DNA from 3 places in the Luteibacter sp. 621 genome. Region 1 is predicted to be linked to each of the others. Evidence: riboswitches for the same ligand, from Rfam matches in the RefSeq annotation. Region 1 holds a riboswitch; each other region holds the start of a gene.
What was found. Region 1 has a riboswitch for cobalamin ahead of btuB (TonB-dependent vitamin B12 receptor). Riboswitches for the same ligand answer to the same signal wherever they lie in the genome.

Region 1 (3,426 bases):
TCCACGTTCCATGCGGTATCGATCGCATAGGCCATGCGCAGGTCGGTCAGTGCGTAGCCACCCAGGCGATGCAGGTTGGCCGTATCGTCATAGCGGTAGCCCGAAGCGAAAACGCTGGCACCGACGCTGAAGGCGCCGAAGCTGCGATCCAGGTCGACATTGGCGGTGCGGCGCGCGCGGCGTGGCAACAGGTTCCCATGGGTGGCATCGTCGCTGTCGTCTTCCGGCGAGAGCCACGTAGCATTGCCGCCCAGGCGCCAGTCTCCGAGCCTGGTATCGGCCGCCAGTTCCACGCCACGAATGCGCGAACGATCGATGTTGTTGGCGCCGCCGTACGGGAACAGTGGGCCGGTCAGGCTCGAATCGAACACGATCAGGTGATCGATGCGGTTCTGGAACGCATTCACCGACCAGTTGCCCCAACCCGGCGTGCCGCGCAGGCCCAGTTCCCAGTTACGCGAGGTTTCCGGCTTCAGGTCCGGGTTGCCGTAGTCGGGGTAGTACAGGTCGTTGAAGGTCGGCGCCTTGAATGCGGTGCCGTAGCTCGCGGTCACGCGAAGATCCTTCGTCAACGCGTAGCCGTACTGCAGGCTGCCCGTGGTCTTGCCACCGAACTGGCTGTTCTCGTCGCGGCGCACGCTACCCTGGATGGAGTTGTCGCCGAATTCCTGCTGCCACTGGGCGAACAGCGCGTGGTTACGGCGTGCATCCACGAAGTAATCCGTGCTGCCGACCACGCGATCGCGCTGCCAGTCGAAACCCAGTGTCGTGAGGCCCCAGGCGCCACCGACCTTGCCCAGGTCCGCCTGCAGCGAGGCCAGGTCACGGTGCGTATTGAACGTATCGGCGTAGACGCCGTTCTCGTAGTCCGTCGACAGATCGAGGCTGCGACCGACGTTCAGCGTCACCAGTGCGTCCTGCGCCGGACGGTAGCGAAGACGGCCGCCCACGGTCTGCGTCGCCGATTCGGCGTAGTTGCTGCTGGTGCCGTCGTAATAGTTGTGGCCTTCGCTGCGGGTGGCGCTGGCATCGGCATCCCACTGCTCGTCAAAGCGCCAGCCGCCCTTCAACGAGAGCGCATTGTTGCGGTAACCATCATCATCCGGCTCGTAGGTGTAGCAACCGCCACCGCCCGGGCTGGGCTTGCCGCGGCACGCGTTGATGCCATGGGTCTGGTCGTGGCTGGCTTCCACCGAATACCAGCCATTCGCGCCGCGGCCCGCGAAGCCGGCCGATCCGCGCAATGTCGACCAACTGCCCACGCCCACGGAAAGGTTCGGCACGAACGCGCCCTGCGGGTGGCGGGTAAAGATCTGGATCACGCCGCCCAGCGCATCGGAGCCATACAGGCTCGAGTACGGGCCGCGCACGATCTCGATCCGCTCGATCTGGTCGACCGGGATGTCCTGGAATGCGGCGGTACCGGAGGTCGCCGAACCGATCTTCACGCCATCGACGAGCACCAGCACGTGGTCGGATTCGGTGCCACGCATGAATACCGACGTGGCCTTGCCCGGGCCGCCGTTGTTGGCGATGGATACGCCCGGCGTGGTGCGCAGCAGATCGGCAAGCGAGCGCGGCTGCAGGCGTTCGATATCGGCGCGATCGATCACCGTGGATGCCGAGAGCACCTGGTTCAGGGTCTGCTCGGTGCGGCTGGCGGTGACGACGACCTTGTCCAGGTCGGTGGAGGGTGCGTCGTCGGCGTGGGCGACGACGGGAGCGGTCATCGCAAGAGCGATGGCCAGGGCGAGGCGGGACGAATGGAGCGACACGTTGTAGTTCCCTGCAGACCGCGCCTACCCGCGCGGTATTGGATGCGAGGGACGGACGTGGGCAAGGTGCAAGCGACGGCGAACGGAGTCGGGCCACCCGCGACCAGGGCCCTCCGCCTGTCCGGTGATACCACGTGGGCCGGTCTCCGGGCTCGCGAGCGCAGGGGTTACCTGCAAGGGCTGGCGCCTTCCCATGCCGCGAACGGCACAGTGGCTTCTGCCAGCCCCTTCAACTCGCCTACCGTTGCGGGGGCAGCTCCGGAATGGCGCAGGCACGCGGCCTGCGGGTCACCGGATTCCCGTTTCAATCCGCGGCGCTGGCGCCTTGGATCACCCTGGGTCCGCGTAGTGTAGCGGAACGGCGCTCGCGCCAACGCAAACATGGCCGTTCCACGCCGTAGTGCAGGGTTGCGCCCACGGCGAGCACCACCAGGGCGAAGGCGATGAAGCGCCACGCCGGATGGCCGTCCAGCCGCCCGTCCAGCAGGGCCACGGTGAGCATGAAGGCGCCCTTATGGCTGAGGTACAGGCTGTACGAGGCACGCGCCAGCCAACCCGCGCCAGGGATGCGCCACCGGGCCAGCCACGTACTGCCCGTTGCCATCCCGACGAAGCCGGCCATCGCAAGGGCCACGAGCGGGTAGCCGACTGCGTTCTGCCAGAAGCCGAGCCGGCTGCCGTCGAAGAACGCGATGCAGCCGGTGAGCAGCAGGGCCGATGCGCCCAGCAGCGCCGCACCCCGGCGCTGCCCCCAGGCAAGCCATGTCGGGCGAAACACCGCGCATGCCGCCACGGCCACGCCCGCAAGCAGGCCATCGAGGCGTGAATACGTGGGGTAGTACAGGTAACGCAGGTACATCGGCCCGATGGGGTCGCCGGCGAGGTCGAGCGGCCCCAGGTGCACCTGCCAGAGCCACGCACGCAGCGCGATGCCACCCACCACCACCGCTGCGCAGAGGAGGATGAAGCGCGTCGCCGTCAGCCGGCCGGCCAGGACGATCGCCAGCAGCGGAAACACCAGGTAGAAGTGCTCCTCCACGCACAGCGACCACACATGGGAGAAGGCATATCGCTGCGGCGCGTCGAAGAAAAGGTTGAACGTGAAGGTGGCGAACTGCCATGCAGGTTGCATCAGCGGGGTTTCACGCCACAGCGGCCACGCGAGGTACAGGCCCAGCACCACGGCATACGCAGGCAGGATGCGAAAAGCGCGCCGTGCATAGAACGCCTGCATGTCCAGCCGTCCCGTATCACGCAGGGCGATAAACGCCTGCGAACCGATCAGGTAACCGCTGAGCACGAAGAACAGGTCTACCCCCATCCAGCCGGAACGCTCGAGGACGCCAAAGTTTTCGCCCAGGCCGCCGATAAGGTAGCTGTGGAACAGCATCACCCACACGATGGCGATGGCGCGCAGGGTGTCCAGTCCGGGCAGGCGTGTCATGGGGTCAGTCCGTGGGGCGTGCTGCGAGAGTGGGGAGCGCATGCGGCGGCCTTCGGGCCGATCCGTGGCGTTTTGGGGGCGGTGCGCCAGGCCGGTGGGTCATCACGCCGGGCCGTGGGCAGCACGCTATGATCGTTTGCGCCAGGCAGACCGGGGGGCTTGCCGGCGCTAATGTGGGGATGCCATGCCAATCGGGATCATGTCTTC
Region 2 (3,426 bases), on a different contig from region 1:
GGTGGTGTTGGCCGCATCGTCGTAGCTGTAACCCGCGGCGTACACCGAGCCGCCCAGCGTGAATGCGCCCAGGTCCTTGTCCAGGTCCACGCGGCCGGTGCGGCGCGGGCGGCGGGCCAGCAGGTTGTCTTCCTGCGGGCCGCTATCGCGGTTCAGCGGCTGCTGCAGCGTCAGGTAGGTACGCACGTGCCAGCCATCCACATCGGCGCCCAGCTGGCCTTCCAGCCCGCGGATGCGCGCCTGGCTCACGTTGATCGGCAGGAAGTTGGCGTCGTAGCCGATCAGGTCATCCACCTTGGTCTGGTAGGCGTTCACCGCCCAGTTCCAGATGCCCGGGCCGCCGCTCAGGCCGATCTCGGCCGTGCGCGACTTCTCCGGCTTCAGCGAGACGGGCGCACCGTAGGGGTAGTACTCGTCGTTGAAGGTCGGCGCATGGAACGCCGTGCCGTACGACGCGGTGATGCGCATGCCGTTATCGAAGCGGAAGCCGTACGCCGCCGAGCCGGTGTTGTGGTTGCCGAACTGGTTGTTGTGGTCGTGGCGCGCGGAGAGCTGGATCTCGTGCGGCCCGAACACGCCCTGGTACAGGGCGAACACGCCGGTGTTGTTGCGGGTGGTCTTGAGATAATCCGTATCGCTATCCAGCTTCTCCTGCTGGTAATCCACGCCCGCGCTCAGGGTCTGGCCCGGCGCCAGGGTGAAATCGTTCTGCCAGGCGGCCTGGTTGCGCTTGGAGTACAGGTAACCCATGCGCAGCTTATCGGCGCCCACGTGCGGATTGAAGTCTGCGTCGTACCAGGTCTTTTCCGAACCGTTGAGGTAGTTGTCCGCGCGGTCCTGGTTCTGGCCCAGGCTTACCGACATGCGCCAGTCGGCCATGGCGTCGAAGCTGAGCTTGCCGCCAGCGACCTGCTGCGAACGGCGGGTCAGGTTCTGGAAATCACCGTCATATTCGATGGTGCCCTTGCTGCGCAGCCAGCTGCCGGTGAGCTCGGTGCCGTCATCCCAGCGGTAGCCGCCCGAGAGCGCGCCGTTGTAGGTGCGGTAGGCATCGTGATCCGGCTCATCGGTGAAACAACCCTTGCCAGCGTCGGCGGCGCCGATGCGGCAGGCGTTGATGCCCGCGGTGTACTGGCCGCCCAGGCTGGCGTTGTACCAGCCGTGCGTGGTGCCACCGGAAACGCCGACCTGGCCGGCGGTGTAGCCATGGCTGCCACCGGTCACCGAGACCGACGGGGTCGGCGCTTCGCCGGCCTGGCCGTGGCGGGTGAAGATCTGGATGACGCCACCGATGGCGTCCGAGCCGTACAGGGTGGAGCGCGGGCCACGCACGACTTCGATGTGGTCGATCTGCTCCACGGGGAGCTGCTCGTAGGCCGGCAGGCCGGCACCCACGGTGCCGACGCGCACGCCATCGATCAGCACCAGCGTATGGGCCGAGTTGGTGCCGCGCATGAACATCGAGGTCTGCTGGCCGAGGCCGCCGGTGTTGGCCATGACCACGCCGGGCAGGCCGGTGAGCAGGTCCTGCACGCTGGTGGGCTGCAGGCGCTCGATATCGTCGCGGGTGATCACGGTGACCGGGGCGAGCACCTCGTCCAGCGGGGTGGGCGCGCGGTTGGCGGTGACGACGACCGAGGGCAGCGTTTCCGGGGCGTCGGCGGCATGCGCGATGGCGATGGACGACAGCAGGGCTGTCGCGAGCAGGGTCTTCTTCATGTGTGGAGCGTCCTCGTGCCGCAGGGCGGCAAGTCTTTAAACCGGGACGGCCACGGGGGAGGAGCGAACGGCGCACGGGCAGCGGGGCCCGGAGGCTGTCCGGATCCGCCCGCCGCGAATCGTCCGAAACAGGTTCACCCCCGCGGCCATGGCTGGCGCAGGGGGTGTTTCGGGCCGGTCTCCGGACTCGCCCTTGCCGCGCTCGCGGATTCTTCCGGCGCCTTCCCACCCCGTTCGGAGCAGTGGCCAAGGCCGGACAGAACGGGGGTGTTCCCCTGGGGCTTACCGTTGCGGGGGCAGTGCCGGCCTTGCCGCTTCAGCGGCGCACCGGCTTCCCGTTTCATCCTTACCGCCATGGAGGCGGGTGGACACCCGAACGGGGGCATTCTAGCGGTGATTGGGCGGGATCGGAGGGAATCAGTTCATTCGCCTCGGCGAATGCATGCGTTGAGCGGCTTGCGCCGCCTTAGGCTGGGGGTCGTCGGGGTCGGTGGTGGGCAGGCCCCTGGGGCCGCCAGTCGCGGACCTTCGGACCGGGCCGTAGGCAGCCTCATCGCGATAAGCGAATCGCCCGGCGGCCCTCCGCTCATGTCGGCCCCAGGGGCCTGCCCACCGCCGAGTCCAAACGCCCCGTTTCATGCGCCACAAGCCACCATATCGGTGCGGTCACCCCTGTAGGAGCGCGCTCGCGCGCGATCACCTCACGAAGCGGCGATGCCGGACACCCCCCATTGAACCATGCGTCCGGACACTGGTTTGCGGACAGGCCACCGTCCGCGGACGCGCCGATGATCAACGCGCAGACCACGGGACACGGCCTCGCAGCGCCCTTCGTTAAGCACCGCGCACGTTGGCACGGCGCATGCACTCTCCAAGACAAGGGGCCTCGACGCCCCATCGACCTAAACCAAGGAGACCGACCATGAAAACCGAAACCTTCCTGCTGAAGACCTTCTTCGTCGCCGCCGTGCTGACGTGCGTGCTGACCATGGGTGCGATCGTGACGAGTGGCGCGGGTAGCGTGCCGGCGACGGTGATTGCCAGCGCGCAGTGAGCGACGTGCGGAAGCACACGATGGCGTTTCCGCATCGCTGCTTCGTGAGGCATCGCGCGCAAGCGCGCTCCTACAGGAAGAGCGCAAAGCCGAAGGCGAGCCTGATCAGGCGGTGTAGACGCGCTGGCCGCCGATCCAGGTTTCGACCACGTGGTGGGTATCGTCCAGCACCACGAAATCCGCGCGGAAGCCCGCGGCGATGTGGCCGTGCGTCGCACCCAGGCCCAGGAACGCCGCCGGGTACGTCGATGCCATGCGCGCCGCCTCATCGTAAGGCACGCCCACCATATTGATCGTATTGCGCACCGCCGAGGCCATATCCAGCGCCGAGCCGGCCAGCGTGCCATCGGCCGTCTGGCAGACACCATCCTTCGCCGTGATCGTCTCGCCCTTCAGCACGAAATTCGGGTTATCCGAACCCACCGGCGGCATCGCATCGGTCACCAGCATCATCTTCTCGCGCGTCTTCGCCGCGATCGCGACGCGCAGCGATGCCGGATGCACGTGGTGGCCATCCACGATCAGGCCACACCAGCTCGCGTGATCTTCCAGCGCGGCGCCGACCACGCCCGGCTCGCGGCTGGTGAACGGCGTCATCGCATTGAAGAGATGAGTGAAGCCGCGCACGCCCATGGCCAGCGCGTTGCGCGTCG
Region 3 (3,426 bases), on a different contig from region 1:
GCTCTCGCGCAAGAACCCTTCGCTTGCGTGAACGGCCGCCGAGCCCAGGGTAAACACGATGGGCGGGGTCCCCCCATCAAGCCAGCGTAGCAAGGCGCCGTCCAGCACATCATCGAACGGAAGATAACGAGCCTGGCCGGTAAGCACGGTATGCGCGGGCGCATCGGGTGGCAGGCCACCCAGCAGCGGTGAATACATCGCGAGCACGCCATCTCGCCCGTGCTGGCCGCGATGGAACGGATCGCCCGTGGGCGCAACCGGTGCGAGGCCCAGATGACGGCGGAACGCGCGCACCGGCGCGGTCCACGGATGGGTCAGCCGCTCCACGATGCGCGTCAACCAACGCGAACGGCGAGGCGATGCTCGCAGCCATCGATCAAGGGTATCCATGCCCGTCGCGGGCGGATCGAACGGCGACAGGAAGACCGACGGCGACAACACCGCGGAGAACCATGCGGCGGGCAGCGTTTCGCCGAGGATCTGCCCGGCGAACGCCAGGGTGGTGGTCACCAGCGCATCCGCTTCCATGCAGAACGTCTTTAGCGCGTGGTAACTCGCCGCCACATCGGCGGCGGCGAGGTCACGCACGACAAAGCGCGGCCCCCGCCACGGATGGAACGCCTTTGCCGCGAATGCCGCCTTGTCTTCGGGCTCAGCGATGCCGCTGGCCATGACGAACTCCAGCCCGGCATCCCGCACCGCATCACGATGGATCGCATGCGCGCCAACGGTTACCCGGTGGCCGCGCGCGACGAGTTCACGGCCCACGGCGAGCAGGGGGAACAGGTCACCCTGCGATCCCACCGTCGCGAACACGATGTGCCGTTCCGCCATGCCTTCCTCCGCCATGCACCAGGGCTCCATCGTCGCGCATTTGACTTCGGCCGTCCGGACGGCTAATTTCGCCGTCGCCAGCGGTCTTTATCTTTGTATTCGAATAGAGAGATAAAGCTAAGAGGGAAGCCGGTGAAAATCCGGCGCTGCCCCGCAGCGGTATATGGAGACGACGTCCGTCACAGGCACTGGGCCCTCAAGCCCGGGAAGCGACGGCGAAGGCGGTATCCCCTAGGGGATGCCACATCCTTGAGCCCGAAGACCTGCCGCCAGCCGGCGCGCCAGCCCTGTCATGAGGGCGTGCGCGCCGCCCGACCTGACGGGCCGCCCCACGGCAGCCCGGCGGTTCGCCCGCGGGGGCGAAGGTCGACGGTCAGCCCGCATGACGCCCAGCCTGCCAGCGCGGTGTGCCGCGGTGGCGCAGGGTCGTCTGCGTGCACCGCCCTTCCCTCCTCTTTTATCCAAAGAGGAATCTTTCCATGCCGCACGTGACCTACCTCGGTTTTCCCCGCATCGGCCGCCGCCGCGAACTCAAGCGCGCGCTGGAGGCTTATTGGAAGGGAGATGCGACGTCTGCCGAACTGCTCGACACCGCAGCCACCCTGCGCCAGCGCCACTGGCAACTCGCCCGTGACGCGGGCGCCGACAGCGTTCCGGTCAACGATTTCTCGCTCTATGACCACGTGCTCGATGCCGCGGTGGCACTCGATGCCATTCCGGCGCGCTATCGCAACCTGCACGATGCAGATGCGCTGGCGGGTTACTTCGCCATGGCACGCGGCCACCAGCGCGGTGGGCACGACCTGCGCGCGCTCGAGATGACCAAGTGGTTCGATACCAACTACCACTACATCGTGCCCGAACTGCATGCGGGCCAGGTATTCCATGCGCGGCCGGAAAAGGCGGTGGCGGAGTATCAGCAGGCGGTTGCCGCAGGCCACGCCGCCCGCCCCGTGCTGCTCGGCCCCGTGACCTTCCTGCTTCTTTCCAAGACCGTGGATGGAAGCCATCCGCTTGGGCTACTCGATGCGCTGCTCCCGGCGTGGCTCGGCCTTGTCGATGCATTGGTCGCCGAGGGCGCGGAATGGATCCAGGTCGACGAACCGGCGCTGGTGCTCGACCTGGAGGTGGGCGCCCGCGACGCGTTCCGCCGCGTGTTCGAGGCACTGGCCGCGCACTCACCCGCCAAGATCTTGCTGGCTACGTATTTCGGTGGCCTTGAATCCAACCTGGGCCTGGCCACCTCGCTGCCGGTGGCGGGGCTGCACGTTGATATCGCACGAGCCCCGGCACAGCTTGATGCCGTACTCGACGCCCTTCCGGACGGGCGCGTGCTCTCCGCCGGCCTGGTCGATGGCCGCAATGTCTGGCTCAGCGACCCGGCCACCCTCCTTCCACGCCTGGAGACACTGCGCACGCGCGTTGGCGGCGATCGCTTGTGGATTGCGCCCTCGTGTTCACTGCTGCATGTGCCCATCGACTCAGCCGAAGAGAAGCAGCTGCCGGGTGAGGTCGCGCAATGGCTTTCGTTCGCACGGCAAAAAATCACCGAACTGCGCCAGTACGCCAACGCCGTTTCGGGAGACGCAAAGGCCGTGCAGACCCTGGCTCGCCAGCACGAGATCGTCGCACAACGCCTGACCTCGCCCGAGGTCGTCCGCGCGGACGTGCGCGCCCGCGTCCGCGGGCTCACCCCGCAATTCAGCCAGCGCCGCTCGGGCTACGCACACCGCGCCGCGGTGCAACGCGAACGCTTTGGGCTGCCGGCGCTACCCACCACGACAATCGGTTCATTCCCGCAAACCGATGACCTGCGCACGGCACGCGCCGCGTTCCGCTCGGGCAGGCTCGATGCCGCGGCGTACGACGAACGCCTGCGCGATGAAGTACGTCGCGCGGTGAGCTTCCAGGAGGAAGCCGGCCTGGATGTGCTCGTGCATGGCGAACCCGAGCGCAATGACATGGTTGAGTACTTCGGTGAGCAGCTCTCGGGTTACGCCTTCACGAAGTACGGCTGGGTGCAGAGCTACGGGTCGCGCTGCGTGAAGCCGCCCATCATTTACGGTGACGTGGCTCGCCCCGTGCCGATGACCGTGGCGTGGTCCAGCTTCGCGCAATCGCTCACCGAGCGCCCGATGAAGGGCATGCTCACCGGCCCGGTAACCATGCTGCAGTGGTCGTTCGTACGCGACGACGTGCCCCGCGCCGACGTGTGCCGGCAGATCGCGCTTGCCCTGCGCGATGAAGTGCACGACCTGGAGCGCGCTGGCATCGGCATCGTGCAGATCGATGAGCCCGCCTTGCGCGAGGGCCTGCCGCTACGCCGCGCCGACTGGCAGGCCTACCTGGCCTGGGCCGTGGAGGCGTTCCGGATCACCGCCGGGGGCACCAGCGATAGCACCCAGGTGCACACCCACATGTGCTACTCGGAGTTCAACGACATCATCGAGGCCGTCGCCGCCATGGACGCCGACGTCATCTCGATCGAGACCAGCCGCTCGCGAATGGAGCTGCTGGAGGCCTTCACCCGGTTCCGCTACCCCAACGGCATCGGCCCCGGCGTGTATGACATCCACTCCCCACGGGTACCCG

Region 2: another riboswitch for cobalamin. It lies ahead of ABIE56_RS13745 (TonB-dependent receptor domain-containing protein); the one in region 1 lies ahead of btuB (TonB-dependent vitamin B12 receptor).
Region 3: another riboswitch for cobalamin. It lies ahead of metE (5-methyltetrahydropteroyltriglutamate--homocysteine S-methyltransferase); the one in region 1 lies ahead of btuB (TonB-dependent vitamin B12 receptor).

Annotation. Positions count from the first base shown of each region.
Region 1 covers NZ_JBNDKI010000019.1:92,518-95,943, forward strand. The annotation lists gene btuB (TonB-dependent vitamin B12 receptor) at 1-1,775, opposite strand, end outside; cobalamin riboswitch at 1,896-2,128, opposite strand; partial or broken gene ABIE56_RS18030 (acyltransferase family protein) at 2,125-3,219, opposite strand.
Region 2 covers NZ_JBNDKI010000012.1:7,578-11,003, reverse strand. The annotation lists gene ABIE56_RS13745 (TonB-dependent receptor domain-containing protein) at 1-1,719, opposite strand, end outside; cobalamin riboswitch at 1,875-2,110, opposite strand; gene ABIE56_RS13740 (hypothetical protein) at 2,642-2,773, shown strand; gene nagA (N-acetylglucosamine-6-phosphate deacetylase) at 2,879-3,426, opposite strand, start outside.
Region 3 covers NZ_JBNDKI010000002.1:66,465-69,890, forward strand. The annotation lists gene ABIE56_RS02540 (glycosyltransferase) at 1-849, opposite strand, end outside; cobalamin riboswitch at 899-1,120, shown strand; gene metE (5-methyltetrahydropteroyltriglutamate--homocysteine S-methyltransferase) at 1,314-3,426, shown strand, end outside.